Regions from separate parts of the Peribacillus sp. NPDC094092 genome, predicted to be linked through region 2. Evidence: riboswitches for the same ligand, from Rfam matches in the RefSeq annotation. Region 2 holds a riboswitch; each other region holds the start of a gene.
What was found. A riboswitch is a leader RNA that binds a small molecule or an ion and turns the genes downstream of it on or off. The one in region 2 is predicted to bind preQ1.
Positions count from the first base shown of each region.

Region 1 (7,757 bases), on a different contig from region 2:
CATGAACATGGATATTCCACTTTCCTGGCATGGTTAATAAAGACTTTGATGTAAATGTACCTGTGTTTTTCTCCTTCATTTGCAGTTTTATTTCACCGCGTGGCGTATCTAATGGCTGCATAGTGATTGTAAGCTGCTCAATTTCAGCAATGGGCTTGCCATCATTGGAAATACTTACTTGAATCACGTTATCCCCGACTTCATTGGGGGTCAACATTAAAGTAACCTCATTGTTTTCTTCAGTCCGGAACGTCTTTTCAATGGGCCCGGGAGAAGACATGGCAGTTTGGACATTTGTCAATAGAGCTGCAACGAGAAGGATGACGATCCCTATACCAAACTCCATTCCCACACTATAACCCAGTTTTTTCGTTTGCTTTTTCCCTCTGAGAAAATGGAAGCCGCCTAAAACGATCATGACTAACATGAGACCGACTTTTGCCAGTAACAATTGTCCATATGTTGTGTTGAACAATGAATGGACAGTAGGAACATGCTGTATACTGCTATATATCCCGCTAACAATCAGTATGATTACAAACAGAAATGCCCATCGGGAAAACCTTTGAATGATTGACCAGTAAAATGTTTTCTTATCTTCTTGGACTGACTGCCGATCAGCTAGCCCAGGTAAAATCACCAATAAGGCCATAAGGCCGCCGAGCCATAATGCCATGGACACCAAATGAAGGAAATCCATCAACACGGCCAGAACCTGATTAGGAACAGCTGCTGTATGTCCAGTTAAAGCCTTACAAATCATCAAGCTGGCCATTATGATGAAAGAAAAGAAAGGCAATGATTTATTCAGGGAGTTCTCGAGCATGAAATAAATCACTAAAAATAGAAGCAGCAATAGTAGAACTTCAATGATAAAGACCGTTCCAAAGTTTGTAGCATTCAATACTTCTTTTATATAACTCAATTTAAATGCTTCTGTCCAACCTACACCAGCGTCAATCGTAACCTTTAAAGGCAGATTGAAGAAGATGGAAAATGCTAAACCGGCATATGAAACCCAAAGGTATAGACGTGTTCTTCTGCTTGCTTCAAAAAGTCGGGAATCTTTCATTAACGAAAGCCTGAAAAAAAGGATTCCAGTAAGTGCAGCGAAGCATATGTATTGAAGACTTTGAAGGATAACATTGATGGAATTCGGAAAACTTGCATTCACTTCGGGATTTTCTTGGTCTGAAAGGCCCGCTGAATCCCCGAATTGAAAGGGAATTGTTCCTTCAATGGGATGCCCATCACTTGAAACCACCCTCCATTTAACGTAATAAATCCCTTCGTCGATAGTGCCCTTCCACTTAGCTTCCAGTATTTTTTCACTTTTTTCCGAGATTGTACTGTCTTGAATTTGAATTTTGTCCCCATCTTGGCTGAATACCTCAAGCGAATGGAAAGATGGTTGAATATTCTCGCTGAATTGAATGCTTATCTTTTCAGGGAGGGTATCCATCGTTTCATTAGGGCTTGGATTAGAGCTTATTACCGTAGCATGACCAAAAGCCATTGCCGGGTATAAAAGCAAACTGAAGAGGCTGACTACCAGCCATAAATATTTTTTCATCTTGGTGTGCCATCATCCTTTCATCAGATCATGTAAGCTCATTATAAAAGGAAAATGTGAAAAAACAGTGAAAATAAAATAGTTATCTAAAGGCAGTTTGAAAGGTTGGCAAGAAAAGTGATAACAATAAGTTTAGATTTGCCTTCCTACCTCCATTATAGCCATAAATATTGGTTTGGAACTCCGCTTCGCAAAACATTATTAGGTATCCCGTTGCCATAAACTCCATTAAGAAATAATTAAGGTTCCTTTGATAACCTGAGCCTATCATGTTTGCAGAATCATAGGAGGGATAGGCTTTGCTAAAGAAGGGATTAAAAGAAAAAAGTGTGAAGGTGATTTTGGTTGGTTCCCTTGTGGGGATGGGAACATCCACTTATATGCCGGTGGCAGGGGCTGCGGAAGGCCCTTCCGTCATTCAAAGAGAGGAACAAACGGTAAATAGTCTTTCAAGGCTGGAAATAGAGGGTATGGCACTTGATCAAAAATTTTCAGAAGATGTACTCGACTATAGTTCGGCAGTGGGGAATGATGTGGAAAAGATCAACTTGCTTGCAGCAAGTACTAACGAGAATGCAGCCATATACGTGAATGGTGTCAAAATGACAGAGGGGAAGGCAAAGGACATACCGCTTCAAACTGGCATGAATACATTTGAAATCACCGTCAGAGATGGGGAAAATGAAATGGTTGCCTATACGCTCAAGGTCGAAAAACTTGAAAGTGATGATAACCTTTTAACATCGATTGGATTATCAAAAGGCTCATTAACATTCGATTCTAAAGTGACAGCTTATCATGCTTCTGTTGAAAATGAAGTCCAGTCCATTACAGTCACTCCGACATTAAGTGACGGTACCGCAATTGCAAAGGTGAATGGAATGGATGCAAGCGATGCAGGTGTAAAGGTTACCCTTCCAATAGGTAAGACAACGGTGAAGATTATCGTTACAGCAGAAAATGGAGATGAAAAAACCTATACGCTTACGATTACACGGGCGGCAGCCGAGGAAAAAGAAGAATCGAAAACTGCACCTAAAGCGGGAGAAGTTCAACAGGAGCCCACAACAGGAAAGAGTAAAACTCAACCTTCCACGGCTAAGGGGAATAAATCATCATCTATAACTCCAATGGAATCCACGGCTAAGGGGAATAAATCATCATCTGTAACACCAACGGAATCCACCGATAATCTAAAACCAAACAGTGGTGTCAGCCAAATAACGAAAACACAGCAACTTGGAAGCGTTTCGACACAAAAAGCGAAAACGGATTCTATGGAGAAGGTAGCGCCAGCAGATTCCTTAGGTGATGAGGAAAATAATGCACCAGTATTGAACAACCTGACTGTATCATCAGGAGTATGGAACAAATCTTTTAATTCTAATGAGCATACCTATCATATCGAGGTCGATAATGATATTTCTTCAGTCGAAATGAATGCAACGACAAATGCAAGCGGAGCAATGATTGAATATGACGGTGAGAGCAGTAAAAAAGTGAAGATCAAGGATAAAGCAAAAACGGCCATTTCCGTTACCGTTTCAAAGGATGGGGAGCGCCGTACTTACGTCCTTGTTTTCGAAAAGGATATGGATGTGGAAATGGATGAGGAAGAAACCGTGGATGACGTCAAAACAAAAAAGGTGGGAGTTGGGGCAACGCAAATGAGTACAGCCGGCAAGTCGGAGAGCAGTGCATCCAATAATAATACCGGAGGCCAGGTTTATCGCAAACAACCTGTTGAGACCGAGTCATTCTTTGGGAATATAAAGGATTTCTTCACCTCCCTGATTAAATAGGGATGGTTCCGAATCCAGCAAAAAAAGGACAAGGTGTAGGCTTGTCCTCGGATTTATATTTTTATGGGCAAAATGATTTGGACCTCGGTTCCATGATTTAGTTCGCTGTTAAAGTGCACCTTTCCCCGATGCGCCTCAATGATTCGGCAACTGACTGTCAGTCCTAATCCGGTTCCTTTTTCTTTAGAAGAATAGAAAGGCTCGCCAAGATGCTTTATCCGGTTTTTTTCAATGCCGCTCCCATTATCTTTGATGGTAATGGAAAGGTTATTGTCGATGCGTTCGAAATCAATCCAAATGTGATCGGCGGATGCCTCCATTGAATTCTTGAGCATGTTTATGAATACTTGTTTCAGTTGGTTTCCCTCACATAATAGAAGCGGTATTTCGTTTTTAACAGATATTGATATTTGGGTGGGGTACGAGTCCGCCTCTGGTTTCAACAAGGTTTTGACATCATTCATCAGGTCGATGATTTGATGTTTGCTGAATGGAAGTTCCTGTGGTTTTGCCAGAACGAGTAACTCGCTTACAATAAGATTGATCCGGTCCAATTCACTTAACATGATCGTGTAGTATTGTTCATAGGGATGGTCGCTCTTTTTAAGCAGCTGGACGAAACCTTTTAAAGAAGTCAGAGGGTTTCGTACCTCATGGGCCACACTTGCTGCAAGTTCGCCGACTATCGATAATTTTTCAGTTCTTCTTAAGCGTGCTTCGGTTTCCCGAATTTGAGTGACTTCTTTAGCATAAGTAATGATTCCGACTAAATCCTCTCCAACCATCATCGGGACAAACGTACAGGAAAGTAAGATGGGCTTCCCGTATTTCGTCAGGAATTCTATATCTCTCCCTTTCTTTATCCCCTTTTGGTTTTCGATGACATATTGGCAAGATGTACGGATCAACTCCGCGTCTTCTGCTGAGAAGTCCAAATTGATGAATGAGGCTCCATGTATTTCTTCCTGTTGAAAGCCTGTTACCGTTTCAAATCGAGGATTAACGGTCGTGATCATTCCATTTAAATCAAGCATCAGCATCGGATAAGGGTTGTGTTCAAACAATGATTTATAGCGTTGTTCACTATCGAATAATTGATTCTCCGCGACGACTCTTTCAGAAATATCCCTGCCGATGACGACTAAGCCTTTTCGTGAACCATCCTCATTGAACAGGGGGACTTTGATCGTATCAAAGGTCTTGTGATTGCCATCGGGTAGAGGGACGATTTCCTCACACCTTGTAATTTCCCCTTTTACCCACGTTTCCTCATCGGACACTTCACAGTAAATCAACGACTCTTTATAAAATTCGGAGTATTCTGCGAGCTCACTGTCTCTTTTTCCTTTATAGTCCACATGCTCCAATTGAAATAATTGCAGGCCGAAGGTATTGGATTCAAGCCATCGGCCATCACCATCCTTGAAGTTAACGAAATCCACCATTGAATTGATGAGTGTACGCCGACGTTGTTCCGCTTCTTTTAATTGCTTGAATTCTTCCCTTTTCGCTAAATAAAGATATAAAACCAAGCCTATTGATAAAAGGAAAACAAATCCTTCCGCTCTTTGAAGTTGAATGAAGACCTCTTTGTTTTGGATATTTGTAGTTAAAAAATAGTCGAACACGACTAGTGTAAGAATCCCGGATAGGATATAGATTGCTAAGATGGAGCGTTTGGACATGGAGATTCTCCCTGATTTTAAGACATTCTAAGGTAAAATTACATACACATTTTAACAAACTATCGAAAAAAAATATATGCAGAATCCTAAATAAAAAAACAGGGGCCAAAGTGGTCACCTGTTTTTTCTGAAGAAGGTTTGTTTCTTTTTCTTTTTTGCACGCTTATAGATAATGAAAAATAGTAAGAAGATGAGTGCGAGTGCTGCTAATGTATATTGGTTCATTTCAACAGATAGCAGTCCATATGGAATGAGCGAAAGGAAGAAAAAGTATATAAGGTTGCCAAGTGCCGTCGCTAATAAAAAATCCTTGAAAGTGACGGTGCTGACTCCAGCTACCAAGTTAATTAAGCTTGTTGGAATCAGAGGGAAAATCCTGCCTGTAAAAACGTACATGAAGCCATGCTCCACAACAGTTTCTTGCCATTTTTCTCCAATCTTATTTAAGAGAAGCTCCTGAAACCAGTTTCTTGCTGCATAAAAAATGAAACCTGAGGCAACAACGCTTGTAAACCAACTCCATAGATATCCATATACGAATCCGAATATCGTGACATTGATAGTCAGGAGCAAAATTAAGGGAATGATTGTAAAAGAATTTTGTACAAACATCAATACGAATGTCACAATAAATGTAAGCAAAAGGTTTTCCTTCAAAATGCCAATAACAGAATCCAGATCACTTTTCCAAACCAAAGTGAATAACTCTGCATTAGAAAAAATAAATATTGCGATTACCAATAGACCGATTATGGTCAGGACTTTTTTCAAAGGGCCACCACCATTCTTACTAGTAGTTTATCATTTTCGAGTTCATTGGTGAAAAAAAAGAGCTGCCGCATCATGCAGACAGCTCTTTTCCATTATAGTGGGTTTGCGGCGCGAAGATTCCATTAAAGCCACTTTTCAAACTGAATTCTTTTGTTCATTCCATAAATGATTGGCGCTCCAATCAAGAGGACAACGAATTCACCGACAGCCGTGGTCATCCAGCTTAACCAGAAAGGGAAACCCAGGGCAAGGTTCAGTTCAATTGCAATTAAAAACATTGTGAACGTGAAAAAGATAATCGTAGCGATCATCCGTCCTTTAATGCCTTTTATGAACCGAGAAACAAAAATGACAAGCAATAAGGCGAGCAGAGATTGCCCTACCCCGAAAATCAAGTCATATGGCACCATCGGCGAAAAGAGCAGATTCGATATGAAGACTCCACCGACGATACCGTAGATATACTTTTTATTGAATACAATCAGATGATTCAGTATTTCCGGTACACGAAATTGGAACATCTGAAATGATATTGGTTGGAACACCAATGAGACCGCCACATACAAGGCAGCCAATAACCCGCTTATCACGAGCGTACGAACATTCATTTTACTCTCTCCCTAGTTTTTTATCGTGGGATGGTTACGAACCACGTTTAGGCGTTTGCCCGATGTTTAATAGTATCCCATGTAAGCTTATTTCGTCAATTTGTAAAGAATGGTTTTTATTTATATTTCCAAGCCGCGGAAGTAGCTCGATTGGATTTTGATTTATTGCAATGAAGGATGATATTATTTCAATATGTACTTCAAAGGAGTGAATATGGAATGTCGATCGAGAGTGTCAAAAGCCATTTTAAAAAATGGGATCGGGAAGGCGATGTAATGGAGTTCGAAACATCGAGTGCTACGGTGATTGAAGCAGCGGAAACCATCGGTGTTATTCCAGCGCGGATTGCTAAGACTCTTTCCTTTAAGGGGGAAGGTGAAAAAGCCATTTTGGTTGTTGCTGCTGGGGACGCGAAAGTGGATAATAAGAAATTTCGTCAGACGTTCGGTTTCAAGGCACGAATGCTTTCACCTGAAGAAGTCCTTGCACAGACCAGCCATGCTATCGGAGGCGTTTGCCCGTTTGGTCTGGCAAATGATCTAGCTGTTTTTCTTGATGTATCGCTGAAACGCTTTGAGTCATTGTTCCCGGCATGCGGCAGTGCGAACTCTGCAATAGAACTTAAGCTCGCTGAGTTGTTCGAATATTCAGGCGCTGAGGATTGGGTGGATGTTTGCAAAGGTTGGGAAGAGAAGGGGAACGAGGAAGCAGCAGTAGGCATAGGCAATGCAATTGATGGCATTTGATGGTTTCAAAAAATCCACATGAATGGAAGTCCACTATTGTGGACTTTATTTTAGTGGCGGCCCAATTTTCTATGTTTTAAGCGGAAAATCGGGCAGAAAGTGTTCCTGAGCGGAGGTTGAAAGATGTTAAATGAAAGCAAAAGAAAAAGCAAAAGCAAAAGCAATAACAGCTATCTTAGTCTTAAAACTCTTTATGAAGAGAATATAACGGTTAAGAGCATTGCCCAGGAACTTGAGTTTTGCCATAAAAACGATCTGGCGGTGGATATCCAGAAAGCATTGGAAAAAAAGAATTTTGATATATTGGCAGTGCAAGATCAGGGGGAAATCATCGGGTATATCGAAAGGGAAGAACTCGGTGAAGGAAGGATCTCTGAATATTTGAGAAACTTTTCACCAAGGGAAATGGTTTCGGATTCAACCCCTTTGATCCAGCTTCTCCAGATTTTCAAGAATAAAACAAGGGTATTCGTATTAGAGAATAATTCAATTAAAAAGTTGATTACCCATGCCGACCTTCAAAAGCCTCCGATCAGGATGCTGATATTCGGATACATTACGTTATTGGAAA
Region 1 covers NZ_JBNNUC010000005.1:327,880-335,636, reverse strand. The annotation lists gene ACQKNS_RS22195 (copper resistance CopC/CopD family protein) at 1-1,573, opposite strand, end outside; gene ACQKNS_RS22190 (cadherin-like beta sandwich domain-containing protein) at 1,873-3,375, shown strand; gene ACQKNS_RS22185 (PAS domain S-box protein) at 3,429-5,060, opposite strand; gene ACQKNS_RS22180 (TVP38/TMEM64 family protein) at 5,175-5,831, opposite strand; gene ACQKNS_RS22175 (QueT transporter family protein) at 5,954-6,439, opposite strand; PreQ1 riboswitch class I at 6,446-6,490, opposite strand; gene ACQKNS_RS22170 (YbaK/EbsC family protein) at 6,659-7,186, shown strand; gene ACQKNS_RS22165 (hypothetical protein) at 7,310-7,757, shown strand, end outside.
Region 1: it holds a riboswitch for preQ1, as region 2 does, so the genes downstream of both, ACQKNS_RS22175 (QueT transporter family protein) here and queC (7-cyano-7-deazaguanine synthase QueC) in region 2, are expected to answer to the same signal.

Region 2 (7,757 bases):
CTAATTAACCAGTGGTCAATAAACAAGGGGGTGACAAGATGTCGCCAAGGAAATCTGCAGGTAAAGAACTGTCCAGGGACATGGTATTGAAGGAAGCCAGAAATCTTTTTGCAACGTTAGGGTATTCGAATGTCTCGATGAGGCAATTGGCTAGATCATTGGATTGCAGCCATGGGGCCATATACTATCATTTTAAAAATAAGGCAGAAATTTTTTATAGTCTGGTGAAAACGGATTTTTCCGTTTTAAATAATTTAATCGATGAAATCATCATGTCGGAAAATGACCCTTCTGTAAAAATGGAAAAGATTTTATTGTGCTTCTTGGAGTTCGGTTTAGCCCAACAGAATCATTATTCCATCATGTTTTTATCGAAGGAAAAAGAAATTCAGCAGTTACTTCAATTCGATTCTAATAAAACATACGAAAAACTGATCCAGTCCCTGACGGACCTAACGGACAATAAATTGAATCCTGCATCCATATGGTCGATTTTTCTTTCTCTTCACGGATTCATCACTTTTTATATTAATTCTGAACTATCTTATGAGGATGTAAAAGGCTTAGCTTATTTTCATGTTAAAAATATCATCGGAAGCATCATATAATTTTTCAAACAATATTGACCATTGGTCAAATAATAATTGGGAGGGGTTAAAATGGTAAAGAAATTCCTTCATATTGAAGGACTCATGGTTCTTTTAGCGGTGATTTACATCTATTCGTTACATGAATACAGCTGGTGGATTTTCCTGTTATTGATTTTGTCTCCTGATGTTTCCATGCTGGCCTATCTGATCAATGATCGAATTGGAGCAAAGGTTTATAACCTATTTCACACATATACCCTGTCCATCTTCATGATTTTGCTTGCCATTTTTCTAAAGTTTGATGCATTGTTGATGATTGGCTTAATTTGGACGGCGCATATTGGAATGGATCGCTTATTGGGATATGGCCTTAAATACACATCTTCCTTCACAGACACACATATTCAAAGGCTTTAAAAAGCGTAAAAGGCAGTGTGATCATGCCATCACACTGCCTTTTGCTCACTTTTATACGCCCCGCTTGTTTCCCCATATATAGGTATGCAGCTGGGGCAGCACTTTCACGTCATTCAATTCATCATCTGCTATCACTTTATCTATTAACTCTTCGTATTTCTTCAAAAGACCGCTGATCAATTGACGATCATCCGCTGTCCTGCTATCGTCATTGCCAACCTGCAAATAAAAGGGAATATCCGGGTAACGCCCATGTACATGTTTGGCATATTGGTAATCTTCCTCGTTAAAGACGACAATCTTCAATGAGACGTGGTTTTCAGGATTTCGATTGGCAAGGTTCGAGAGGATTTGATCGAGCACCGTAAAGTCCGTGTTCATTCTAGAGCTCGGCGGCTTAGGCGAAATCGTCAGTTCATCAATATCGAGAAACCAATCCTGCCATCGGCTCCCTTGTGTTTCGACACCTATCTTCATTTTATTTTCATGTAAGATCGCTATCAAGCCATTTAGGTTTTTAAGCAGAGCCGGGTTTCCGCCTGATATCGTCACGAAGGAAAAACCGGTTCCCCCAATTCGCTTCAGCTCATCCCATATTTCTCTAGCAGTCATTTGGACGGTATCTTCCTTACCGGTGCCATCCCAAGTAAATGCGGAATCACACCAGGCACATGAATAATCGCATCCGGCCGTCCTAACGAACATGGTTTTTTGACCAATGACCATTCCTTCACCTTGGATGGTCGGTCCGAAGATTTCCATAACCGGGATTTTACTCACTTTCCATCCACTCCCGTCTGGCTTCGGCATAGCTTGTCGGCGTTTCGTATAGTCTAACGAATTCGACTCTAGCACCCTCATATTCTTTTAATGAAAGGGCTTCGGCCATTTTTTCATAAATCCAGACAACCATATTTTCAGCTGTTGTATTCATAAGCGGCAGGGTTTCATTCAAATAGCGATGATCCAGGTGGATTTCAATCTCATTTTTCCATATATCCTTGATGTCCCCGAAATCTATCATCAAACCGCGTGAATCCGTATACCCGCTCAATCCGAAAATGACCTTATATGTGTGGCCATGCAGGTTCTTGCATTTTCCTTCATAGTCATGCAGATGGTGCGCCGCGTCAAAGGTGAATTCCTTACTCACGAGAACCCTCTTGTTTGTATACTTCAATTGGCTGCGCTGAATATCTTCATCTATTTTTTGGAGTTTATCCACTATAGTAAAACCGTACATCATGAAAGCACCTTCCGTCTGCTAACATAATCATCCAATCCTTTTTTCCGCAGATTACATGCCGGACAATCTCCACAGCCGTCTGAGATAATCCCGTTATAGCAAGTCAGGGTCTTTTCGCGGACAAAGTCGAATGCGCCAAGCTGATCCGCAAGCTCCCATGTTTCTTCTTTATTAAGCCACATCAGCGGCGTATCAATCACGAAGGACTGGTCCATCGACAAGTTCAAGGTCACATTCAACGATTTAATGAATACATCACGGCAGTCGGGATATCCGCTGAAATCCGTTTCACAGACACCGGTGACAATATGTTTAGCGCCAATCTGACTCGCCAGCACACCGGCAAACGAAAGGAACAGCAAATTCCTCCCTGGTACGAACGTCGAGGGCAATTCCCCTTCTTCCCCGTCCGCCACTGCAATATCACTTCTCGTCAATGCATTCGGTGCCAGCTGGTTCAGCAGCGACATGTCAAGGATATGATGGTTCACGCCCAATTCCTTGGCAATGCTTTGAGCGCATTCGATTTCCAAGCTATGCCGCTGATTATAATCGAACGTCACTGCTTCCACTTCCTCAAATCTCTCCAATGCCCAGAACAGGCACGTCGTACTGTCCTGGCCTCCGCTAAACACAACCACTGCCTTTTCTTTCTTCTTCATTACGATAAAACTCCTTTTTACGGAAAAAAACAGCACCCTAAGAATAGAGCACTGTTTCTCCTTAGTTTTTTTGAGAGGGTAGCTAGAACCTCTTCCGCCTTAACGCGGAATATTATATTTTTCCAAGTCAATAGTAACTTGAAAACGACAATAAATCAAGATGATTATATTTAGTGAATAGTAGATCTGATGGAAAATTTGGTTATCTTTTCATCGCTTAAATATCACCCTATCCGTCCGATAAAATAATGTGAATAAAAAATCGATAAAGGGGTCCATTAAATTGAAAAGCATTAAAGGAAAGATATTGGTGGCATTTTCACTCATCATATCTTTATGTGTCATCTTAGGAGCATTCAACATTTATTCCAGCAACAAGTCTCTGGTATATTCCCAGGATATCATCGAAAAGGAACTTCCGCTTCTTATCCAAGATGAAAAACTGCTATATAATCTAGCACAAAGAACCGCATTCGCCCGAGCCTATATTCTATATGGTGACGAGAGTTATAAAGAAAGGTTTTTACAATATACCGAAGACAGCAAGGCCATCCAGGAGGATCTCCTCTCTTTAAGCGATTCTGATAAATCGAAGGAATTGATCGAGAAAAGCGTGGATTGGAGGACGATGATTGTAGACCGGGTATTTCCACAATATGAAAAGGGAAATGAAGAACGCGCGAAAGAGATACTCAAAAATGAAGTGGCGCCAATCAGCAATGAAGTAATGGAGGGTTTCAAGGAGCTTGCTTCTGAACGCGAGGAATTGATTGCCGCTTCAGGTAAAACCGTCATCGCAAGCGGGAAATCGGTTAAGAAGACAAGTATCATCATATCCATTGCGGCAGTCCTCATCGGCCTTCTGCTGGCGCTTGTGACTGCCAATCTCATTACCGCCCCCCTCCTTAAAATCAGGGACAGGATGAAAATGGTGGCTGAAGGAAAGCTGAATCATGAGCCCCTGGAGCAAAAGTCATATGATGAAATGGGCCAATTAACGGTATCCGCCAACCAAATGCAGAGTAACCTTCGTGATACGATCGAAAAAATGCTCGTTGTGTCCGAATCCGTTTCCAACCAAAGTGAGGACCTAACTCAATCAGCAAAAGAAGTGCAGCAGGGCAGCAAACAAATAGCCACGACGATGTATGAACTTTCGGAAGGTTCAGAGTCACAAGCCAACCGGGCAGCTGAAATGGTTCGGATGATGGATGATTTCACCGGCAGGATCGAGTTGGCCAGCCTGGAAGGAGTGGATGCAGCTAAAAGTTCATCCGAAATCCTTTCCTTGACCAAGGAGGGCACCACTTTAATGCGCAGTTCGGTCCAACAGATGCAATGTATTGACAGGATTGTAAAAAATGCCGTAGAGCAAGTGAAAGGGCTCGATTCTCAATCGCAGCAAATTTCGCAGCTTGTGCAGGTCATCAAGGATATATCCAATCAAACCAATCTATTGGCGCTGAATGCTGCCATAGAAGCCGCTCGTGCTGGTGAACATGGCAAGGGCTTTGCCGTCGTCGCCGATGAAGTGCGGAAACTCGCTGAAGAGGTCACACACTCCGTTGGGGATATCACCAATATTGTCTCCGCCATTCAAACGGATTCAAAAACAGTCGTCCACTCCCTGGAAGATGGTTATACACAAGTGGGTGAAGGTACGAAACAGATCACGCTCACAGGCCAAACCTTTGAAACTATCAATCACTCTGTCGGGAATATGGAAATGAAAATACAGCATATAACAGACGAATTGAACTATATCTCCACAAATAGCCAAAAAATCAATCAGGCCATCGAAGATATCGCAGCGGTTTCTGAAGAGTCCGCGGCTGGAATCGAACAAGTCTCCGCCTCCGCTCAGCAATCCAGCTCTTCAATGGATGAAATCACGAATCATGCCAGTGAACTTGCATCTTCAGCAGAACTGCTGACTGAACAGGTCAGGAAATTCCAATTATGACACTAGCAATTTCCCGTTACATGAATGCGGGAAATTGCTTTTCCCTCCCATTATATGGGTTGTTTCATTTTCGTATCTTCGGGGAATAAATAACTATACACAATAATAAACCATTAAAAAGCGAATCTATCAAAAGCGGCTGGGATTGAATATTTTCCTTTATTTTCAGAATATTTAGTGTATAATTGATTAAAGGAATATTTTAACTTAAATAACCATCACTTCCAATAACCGCTACTGCAATTCCCGTCATTTCCTTTCAACACCATGCACGTGCACTTATACTCAGTAAGATCCATTGCATGCTTTCTCTCGAATCAAACTGTTCACGACTTTATTCACAAAAAAAACGCGATTTCCACTCCAAAACTGTAAAAAAAGGTTAAATTACACGATTGATATGTTACTATTAAACCAAGACCTTTTAACCCCATAAGGAGGAATTCATATGAAACGTTTTTTCAAATTCATAACAGATTTTAACGAAAGAAAAGCACTGGAACGGGAAACCGAAGAATTCTTTCGCAAAGAATACGAAAATTATATGAAGATGAATCCTGACAATCAAGGAAAAAGAAGGAGATTAGTTCCTAGACTTTATGTGATTGATGGCGGTAAAAAGGGCTCCAACCTTGAGATTTCTGACAGAAAGAAATCAAGTTAACCTGATTCCTTCCATAATCAGCTGCCAAAAGCTGTGGCTCAAGACCCAAAAACGGTAAATCTCCATGTTAAACGGACATTCGTGGCCATTCCATTCATTTACAATATATAAGCCAAAAGCTCAGATATGCTTCTGAGCTTTTTTTGTTTTTCATTCCTCTATAAACAGTATATCTATAGAAGAAACTAGGTATTTTTTTAAAAAATGGGTTAACTTTAGTTTTATTTCATGTTTCAGGTAAAAGATCCAATATAGTCCCGTTGGGTATTTTCTAAGAAAAAAACCGGAAAATGTAAAAAAAAAGAGATGTGTTCTTTTACTCATCTTTAATCAAATTCAAAAGAGTTCAACTAATTGAGTCGTTAGATGCAATATCTTACATTGAATAACAAATGCATAAATATTGTTACGTTTATGTCGAACAATGGGTATAAACAATTACCAAACTGTAATAAACGTCACTTTTAAGAACCAAATATTATTCAAATATAGCCATTAAGAATCAGGTTCAAATACTCATGAAACTACCTTGATTCCGGCCAAAATTGTTTTTTCATTAAACTTTCCATAATTTAGTGTAAAATGACCGCGTATTCCTCCGATTTCCAGCCATAACTTTGTACTCATAAAACAATTTATCCCATTAGATACTATTACACCCCAATATACATTTATTTGAAAAAGCTGATAATAACTATATTACGATAAAATAATTAGCCCTTGCCTATTAAGTTTAAAATCATGTAGTGTGTATTCAGTAATTCAAATATTTGAAAAAAGAGAGGTTAAAAAATGGCACCGATATTTATTTGTGCGATCTTTTTGCTTGGCTATGGCATTTTCGAACAAAAACGCCATCAGAAGCGTCTCGACTCCATCCCGGTACGTGTGAATGTGAATGGGATTCGGGGGAAATCGACTGTAACGCGTCTAATTACAGGTGTAATCCAGGAAGCTAAGTACAAAACAGTAGGCAAAACAACCGGAACATCTGCAAGAATGATCTATTGGTTTACCGATAAGGAAAAACCGATTGTACGCCGCCCGGAAGGACCAAACATAGGAGAACAGCGGCGTGTAGTTAAAGAAGTTGCCGAATTAGGCACGGAAGCACTGGTTTGTGAGTGCATGGCCGTACAGCCTGACTATCAACTAATCTTCCAAAACAAAATGATCCAAGCAAACATTGGGGTAATCGTAAATGTCTTGGAAGACCATATGGATGTCATGGGACCGACTTTGGATGAGGTTGCTGAAGCTTTCACTGCTACCATTCCCTATAATGGTCACCTAATAACCATCGAAAGTGAATATTTGGACTTTTTCAGGCAAATTGCCGAAGAACGCAACACAAAAGTGATTGTTGCAGACAATTCGAGAATTTCGGAAGACTTTCTACGCGAATTCGACTATATGGTATTTCCTGATAATGCATCACTGGCCTTGGCCGTTGCGGAAGCTTTGGGCATCGATGAAAAAACAGCTTTTCGCGGAATGTTGAATGCACATCCCGATCCAGGGGCCATGCGGATCACCAAATTCGGGGATCCCATCCAGCCAACTTTCTTTGTAAATGGCTTTGCTGCAAATGACGCGTCATCGACGCTGAACATCTGGGAACGTGTCAATACGTTCGGATACAGCACGGAACCTCCTATCGTCATCATGAATTGCCGTCCCGACCGCGTGGACCGTACCGAGCAGTTTGCTAGAGATGTATTGCCTTACATAAAATCTGAAATCGTCATTTCCATTGGTGAAACCACATCTCCGATCACTCGGGCATTCGAGCAAGGTCAATTGGATACAAAAGAATATTGGGATTTAGAAAACTGGTCAACCGAAGAAATCGTTGCCCGCCTCCGCCCATTGATGAAAAATCGCATCGTCTACGGTGTCGGGAATATTCACGGTGCAGCGGAACCTTTAATTGAAGCATTCATGAAATCTAAAACAAAGCAAAAAGCGAGTTAAGTAGGAGGAACCTTAATGTTTGGATCGGATTTATATGTAGCCCTAGTACTGGGAGTAACGCTTAGCCTTATATTTTCAGAAAAGACGGGTGTCGTACCCGCAGGACTTATCGTGCCAGGTTATTTGGCATTAGTATTTGACCAATGGGAAATCATGCTGACCATCCTGATCATTAGTGTCGTAACTTATTTGATCGTCACCCACGGCCTTTCAAGATGGGTGATTTTATATGGAAGAAGAA
Region 2 covers NZ_JBNNUC010000002.1:508,726-516,482, reverse strand. The annotation lists gene ACQKNS_RS11470 (TetR/AcrR family transcriptional regulator) at 39-608, shown strand; gene ACQKNS_RS11465 (DUF4260 domain-containing protein) at 660-1,007, shown strand; gene queE (7-carboxy-7-deazaguanine synthase QueE) at 1,059-1,787, opposite strand; gene queD (6-carboxytetrahydropterin synthase QueD) at 1,780-2,250, opposite strand; gene queC (7-cyano-7-deazaguanine synthase QueC) at 2,250-2,915, opposite strand; PreQ1 riboswitch class I at 2,971-3,013, opposite strand; gene ACQKNS_RS11445 (methyl-accepting chemotaxis protein) at 3,199-4,878, shown strand; gene ACQKNS_RS11440 (hypothetical protein) at 5,327-5,542, shown strand; gene pgsB (poly-gamma-glutamate synthase PgsB) at 6,335-7,516, shown strand; gene pgsC (poly-gamma-glutamate biosynthesis protein PgsC) at 7,532-7,757, shown strand, end outside.

Region 3 (7,757 bases), on a different contig from region 2:
TCAATGGCGCCCTTGCCATGATACGCAGGCCCATAAAAACCGTATTTTGAAGTTGGGTCACATCATTCGTCATCCTTGTTATCAATGAGGAAGTCGGGATATTATTCAAATTCGCAAAAGAAAACGCCTGTATTTTACCAAAAAGGCTTTTCCTTACATCATGTCCAAAGCTTTGACTTACATGTGATGCCGTAAAGGAATTAACGATCCCGCCAAGGAATGAAAAAACGGAAAGTCCAACCATGACACTTCCCCATTTAATCACCACCGATAAATCTTTCTGCAAAATGCCATCATCAATTATTTTTGCTATAAATAGAGGTTGCAACAGCTCTACCCCGAGCTCGACAATCATTAAGGATAAAGCAAGAATGATCAAAAGCCAGTATGGCTTAAGAAATGAGGACAAATTTTTCATCTATGACCCCCTTCGATTCTTCATATGTAGATTGCATCTTTTCATCCTCTCATTATACATTTTTATACAGATTTTTTAAAAGATTTTAACTAATATAAAGGATTGGTAAATATATTGAATTTTTTTTAATAAATACCCTTGACAAATAACACAAAATAAGCGAAAATTCTAATTGATAATGATTTTCAATTTCATTATCGATCTCTGAAATTTGATAAGCAATTACGATATTCTCTTATCGTACCCTTTTGATATTGTACATAGCTGCAATGTCGCCCCGGCTTCTCTGTGCCTAGTAAAATTATATGCTCATTAGCGAAAGCAAGTCACTAGAATATTGCCCCCTCTTTATTCAAGTAATTTTTTCACGTTGAAGCATATTAGGCAGCCGGGGATTATTTTTTTTTCAACTATTAAACTTACATATATGATTAAAGGAGCAGGGTGATCATGAAACTAGAAGATATCATTAAAGAACGGCGCAGCATCAAACGATTTAAGGACATTCCTGTTCCCATTGATACCATCCAATCATTATTGGAAACTGCGACATGGGCACCGAACCATAAAATGACCCAACCATGGCGCTTCGTCGTGGTACATGGTGAGAGCCGTTTAAAACTCGCGGAAGCAACAAGTGCATTCATGGCAGGCAAAGAGAAGGACCCTGAAAAGAAAAAAGCGGCCGGACAGCGAGGATATAATAAACTTATAGGTGTACCGATGTTTGTCGCAGTGATCATGGAAGAGAATCCGAATCCCATGACACGAGAAGAAGATTATGCGGCCACAAGTGCTTTGATCCAGAATTTCAGCCTGCTTGCCTGGGAACAGGGAATCGGGATGATATGGGAAACATACGGCATGATACACAGCACGGAGTTTCGTGAAGCTTTAGGCGTGAAACCAGGCGAGAAGATCGTCGGCAGCCTTCACGTCGGCTATCCCGACATGATCCCCACTCCACGTCCAAGGAAAGAGATCGATCAAATACTGACCATTATGGACTAATATAAAAGAAAAACCTCCAATCTTCTATTTGGAGGCTCAGACTGTAGACAAACTCGATGCAAATCGAGTTTGTCTACAGTTTTTTTATGGCTTTTGCAATTGGACAACGGTCAATGCCGCTATCAAAAAGAACCCGATGAAAAATCCAGCGTCTGTATAGTGACTAAAAGATTACACACAAAAAACCCCCTTCTAAAAGGAGGTCTCTGTACTATTATTCTCAAAAGAACTCGTGATATAATGCCTGAATTGCCGTCTCTTCATTATGCCCTTTCACACCGAACATCATACTTACCTCCGAAGAGCCTTGGTTGATCATCTCAATATTCACCTTTGCTTCGGCCAAGGCTTTTGACGCTCTTGCCGTCGTACCGACATTATGGCGCATTCCTTCCCCTACAACCATGATCAAGGCAAGATCATGCTCCACATTCACTTCATCAGCATGAAGCTCTTTCTTGATTCGTGAAATGATTTTCTTCTCGGCTTCGCCCTTCATCTGGTCCTGCCTTAGAATAAGCGTCACATCATCGATGCCTGATGGAATATGCTCATATGAAACTCCATAATCTTCGAGGATGTGCAGCAGTTTCCGGCCAAAACCAACTTCCCTGTTCATCAAGTACTTGCTAATGTAAATGCTGCAGAATCCTTTATCACTTGCAATACCAATGACCGGCCCGTTCGTATTATCCCGTGTACTTACAATGCGGGTCCCTTGTGCCGCAGGATTGTTCGTATTCTGGATATGTACGGGTATTCCCGCACGGAATGCCGGAATCAGCGCCTCATCATGAAATACCGAGAAACCTGCGTAAGAAAGCTCACGCATTTCTCGATAAGTTAATTCCCGGATTCCCTTGGGATTGGAAACCACATTTGGATTCACCGCATAAACCGCATCCACGTCCGTAAAGTTCTCATACAAATCAGCTTTGACACCATTTGCAAGAATCGAACCCGTAATATCGGAACCGCTTCTTGAGAAGGTTAAAACATCACCATCTAACGTATAACCGAAGAACCCTGGAAATACTATGATTCCAGGCTCATCACGCAGAGAATATAGCCGGTCATAAGACTCTGGCAGAACCTTGGTGAATCCACCCTCATCCGTTACGATCAGGCCAGCCTTCTTCGGATTTATATACTGAGCCTCTACTCCAAGGCTTTGGAAATAACCTGCGACCAGCTTCGCATTATTATCCTCTCCACTGGCCTTCAAGGTATCCAAATAACGCTTCGGGTTAGTTTGGTCTGCATGCAACAGTGCCATTAAATTTTCCTGGATTCCCGTGACGACACTCTCGGATATTTCCAGTTCTTCAGCAATGCTCGCATAGCGGGATACAACATCTTCTATCAAATGCTCCCCGTTATCCCCGCGCAGCTGCTGTTCTGCAGCTGCAATCAATAAATCCGTCACCTTTATATCATCGGAATTGCGTTTCCCTGGAGCCGAAACGACTACAATCTTCCTCTCTGGATCAGAAACTACAATTTCGAATACCTTTTTCAACTGTTCACCTGACGCAAGTGAACTTCCACCAAACTTTGCAACTTTCATATCGACATCCCCTATTTTCGTAAATATTCTGTCAAAATTAACTCTCCCTATTATTACGCTTTTTCTCGAAACAATCAAGTGGAAATTCCGTTACTGAAGGACAATTGTATTTTTAAAAAGGACAAAATATTAAGACACGGATTGATAATGGCTAAAAAACTAAAAAAGACAACAGGCATTTGCCCATTGTCTCCACTATTCTTTAGCGATTATCCACGGTTTCCGGGTATAAGTCATGGTTCATCAAGCGGTAATCCGCCATTTCCTCATACTTCGTTCCTGGTTTCCCATAATTCGTGTAAGGGTCGATGGATATTCCGCCCCTAGGTGTAAACTTGCCCCAGACTTCAATATATTTAGGATCCATCAATTCGATTAAATCATTCATGATGATGTTCATGCAGTCTTCATGGAAATCACCGTGATTGCGGAAGCTGAATAAATAAAGTTTCAATGATTTGCTTTCCACCATTTTCACACTAGGAATATAGCTGATGTAAATGGTCGCAAAGTCCGGCTGACCCGTTATCGGACATAGGCTAGTGAATTCCGGGCAATTGAATTTGACGAAATAATCCCGGTTCGGATGCTTGTTATCGAATGATTCAAGGATCTCAGGCGCATAGTCGAATGTATATTTTGTTCCTTGATTCCCAAGCAGTGTGATATCTTTTTTTAATTCTTCTTCTTTTCTTCCAGACATTAAAAGTCCTCCTAATCCCACATTTCAGGGAGATTCATAAAATGGGCCTCTATATAACAAAAACCATATCTCCTCAAAGATATGGTTGATTCGCGAAAAATATCAAAGCCATAGTTTTTTTAAGAGGGTGATGCTATGAACCTCTCCCGTTTATCGGGAAATATTTTAAAATTGTCATAGTAAATATAGAAAAAAATATTTAATCTGTCAATCATACTTTTTAAATTTGGTTTGATTCCTTCATGCATTCAGCTTAAAATGTAGAAGAAGTTTATCCTACATGAAGGAAGAGATTACGTCAATGTGGATTTTTGCAGCCCTCATCACGAGTTTATGTTTTGGAATCAATAACAGCATTTTTAAATGGAGTAGCGGAAAGGGTTACTCAAAAGTGCATATCCAATTTTTCTTTTATTTTTCAGCTTTCATTTTGGCCATATCTTATGGAGTATTTGTGGATGGTTTACAGTTTGACTGGCTGTCCATCATGCTTGGCGGAGCCATTGGGGTACTGAACGCTAATGGTAATATCCAGATGGCAAGCGCCTTTGAAAAAGGGCCGGCAAGTTTGACATCTCCATTAATCGCAGCGAATGCAATATTCCCCATTCTCTGTGCAGCTTTAATTTTTCACGAACATATATCTACTTTGCAGTGGGCTGGTATTGTCTGCATGTTTCTCGCTACATTAGTCATTCAGTATACACCTAATGCTAAAGGTAACCATCAATATGTCCCTTGGATGATGCACACATTATTGTCCATATTATCTTTTGGTGTGCTCGGCATTCTTATGACGACATCCACACGTCTTCATTTAAATTCCCTTGATATCCTGGTATCAATGTATGGAGGCGGAACTCTTTACCTTCTTTCGGCTTTGGCCATTAAAAAGGAAAAAATCAAGCTAAATGAAGTCAAAATCGGTTCCTTGGTAGGCCTTTTAAGCACGATAGGCTATGGATGTTATTTCTTTGCGTTGAACACTGGCATCGCAAGCATCATCTTCCCTGTCGTCAGCCTGAATTGTTTAGTTGTCGTTTTCGCAGGATGCTATTTATTCAAAGAAAAACTAAAAAACTATCAAATTGCCGGCGTACTTGCAGCACTAATCGGCATTATCTTGACTAAAATATGAATATAGTTCATTTACAAAACCGACCTGACTGTCATGAGTACAAGCCAGGTCGCTTTTTTATTTTACCGGAAAATAGGGCCGTCAAAAAAAAGTGTTGACACTTCTTATAAAATATCAGATAATTTTGAATATTAATTCTTTATGTTTTACTACTTTTGAAATGTTTGAAAAATCCTCTGCCACGGGTATTAAAGAAATAGGTACAACCACCTTATTTAATTCTGAATTAGGAAAGGAAAGATGCATAATGGTAAAAGTTACGGTAACAGTTGATTTTCAAGGAAAATCTTATCAAACAAACGTCCTTACTAAACCGGATACAGATCATGAAGTAATTTTACAACAAGCTCTTCATCAAGTTGAAAAACAATGGAAAGCATAAACAGGCAGGCATCGCAATAGATACCTGCTTTTTATTACCATTTAAATAATTTAAGTATGAACGATTAAAGAACCTCTTACAGCAATTCCCTCACTTTTAATTGCATTTTCCAAAATAAACTAAAATTGAGACTTCAGTATGTACCTTAACCTCTTAATCCGAATAACATGTAATTTAGAATTGCACCTAAATTGAAATGGATTAATTATAAAAGACTTATAAAAAAAGACGGTCTTTTTTTATAAGTCTTTTTAATGTTCTTTTAAACTAAATTTCTTATTAATGGCACGGAACGCTCTTGGAGGCTATCGGAAAGCAGACTATAAGAAATAACTTTCTTCTTGTACTGTTTAACGACATCCACGTGGTCATTGTAAATATACACAAATAACCTAACGTCCTTTTTGCTCCTTTTAGTATCTATGACCAATGGAGTCCCACTGTTCTCTGGATGTAAAAACAATTTCTCGTTCCCTGGGAATATATGATTTTTTTTCAAAAACCTAGCGTTATTAAAATAATTAATGACTTGAATCTTTTCTTCCCCTTCTAAACGTTTTCCGTCAAAGGTTACGATCGCATTCTCGTCACTAATTTCTGAGTGTATTTTAAATTTGCTGATAATCCAATTAACTGCATCGGTTGGAAGGCAGGAAACCAATATTTTTAACAAACTTAAGATAATTGTCAAAATCAAGACCGGCAATGTCAATTTCATCATCTCCGCTGCGTTTATAAATGCTTATATCACTTATTATATCAAAAGGTCCGACAGTTTTTTCTTAGAAAATGTGTACGTTCTATTAACGATTTCCTTTTGTAAAACATTTCACTTGAACACACGGCCGCGCCTTCGAAAGGGAAAAGTTTTCGTTTATACATATAATGTTCCGAAAGGGTTATACTAAACAAAACGGGTTCTCCACACACTAAAAGCATGAAGTGGATAGAGCACTATATTATTAATTAAATACAAAAAACTGGGCGTCATCAAGACGCCCAGTTTTTCCGGAATGGATTATTGATATCCCCAAATCATTGTTAGCAATGTACCGAAAATTGTAACCAATGCAACGAACAATCCGTAATATACGTTTGTGTAAATCGATGCTTTATCTTCAGACTCCCCTGCATGCATGAACATAACAAATTGAAGTGCTGCTTGCATGAAGGCTGTAACAAGTAGGATGATCATAGCCATTTTAAGTGAGAGATCAAACATAATAACTGATAGTGCGACCAAAGTCAGGACTAGTGAAAAAGCAAATCCCATAACTTGGCCCCGTGGGAATAATTCTTTCATATTACATCATTCCTTTCAAGTAGACGAAACTGAAGATGAAAATCCAGACAACGTCCAAGAAATGCCAGTAAAGTGAAAAGATGAAAGCCTTGTTGGTTGTTTGTGGAGTCATACCGCGCTTTTTAAGCTGCATGATAATGAAGGTTCCCCAGAACAAACCAAGTGTAACGTGAGCTCCATGCGTACCTAGTAATGTGAACAAACTAGATAAGAAAGCACTTGTTTGAATCGTTGCTCCTTCATGTACATACTCCACGAATTCATAGATTTCGACTCCCAAGAAGCCTAAACCAAGAATAAGGGTGATAATGAAGAAACCAATCGTTGCTTTCTGCCTGCCAAGTCTCATTGCATTGATTCCAAGACCTATGGTAAAACTACTAGTTAAAAGAAAGATGGTTTGAAACATTAGTGTTGGGACTTTAAAAAGATGTTCCCCTGTTGGACCATTTCCAGTTCCATCAACTAAGACAAAATAAGTGGCGAACAGTGTAGCGAAAAGAGCAATTTCTGCTCCTAGGAAAATCCAGAACCCAAAAATCTTTAAGCGATTTTCTTCCGTGCTATATTCTAGTGGCAGCGAGTTATCTATTTTCATTACTTAGCACCTCGCAATTTATTTTCAGTTTCTTCGATCTCTTCAACAGAGATATAACGTCCGTGATCTTTTTCGAATGAACGGTGAATCATACAAGCAAAGATACCGATCGTTGCAATGATTGCAATGATCCACATGCTGAATACCAATGCAAAGCCCCAAACGAAGAAGATACAGCTCATGATAAACGGCACACCACTGTTATTTGGCATATGGATCTTCTCTACTTTACCGCCAAATAATTTAAAGCCTTTTTTCTTTGAATCCCAGAATGCTTCTGTAGAATCAACTGTTGGCACAACTGCAAAGTTATATTCAGGGATTGGTGTATGTGTAGCCCACTCTAAAGAACGTGCATCCCATGGATCATTCGAAATATTTCTTGATGCATAACGAGTGCTCCAATAGATATTGTACACAATAAGTGCAAAACCTATTGCCAAGCCAATCGCTCCAACGAAAGAGAGCATATTCAATGGACCATACCCTGTTGATTCGGAGTACGTATACATACGACGTGCTTGCCCATCTAAACCAGTGATGAACATCGGGAAGAATGTTACATTAAAGCCGATTGTAATGAACCAGAACGACCATTTCCCAATTTTTTCGTTCAACATGAAACCAAACATTTTTG
Region 3 covers NZ_JBNNUC010000005.1:250,811-258,567, forward strand. The annotation lists gene ACQKNS_RS21800 (ABC transporter ATP-binding protein) at 1-418, opposite strand, end outside; gene ACQKNS_RS21805 (nitroreductase family protein) at 869-1,429, shown strand; gene ACQKNS_RS21810 (aspartate kinase) at 1,650-2,996, opposite strand; gene queF (preQ(1) synthase) at 3,199-3,699, opposite strand; PreQ1 riboswitch class I at 3,804-3,849, opposite strand; gene ACQKNS_RS21820 (EamA family transporter) at 3,980-4,837, shown strand; gene ACQKNS_RS21825 (BA3454 family stress response protein) at 5,085-5,219, shown strand; gene ACQKNS_RS21830 (YfmQ family protein) at 5,482-5,931, opposite strand; gene qoxD (cytochrome aa3 quinol oxidase subunit IV) at 6,238-6,522, opposite strand; gene qoxC (cytochrome aa3 quinol oxidase subunit III) at 6,524-7,120, opposite strand; gene qoxB (cytochrome aa3 quinol oxidase subunit I) at 7,120-7,757, opposite strand, start outside.
Region 3: it holds a riboswitch for preQ1, as region 2 does, so the genes downstream of both, queF (preQ(1) synthase) here and queC (7-cyano-7-deazaguanine synthase QueC) in region 2, are expected to answer to the same signal.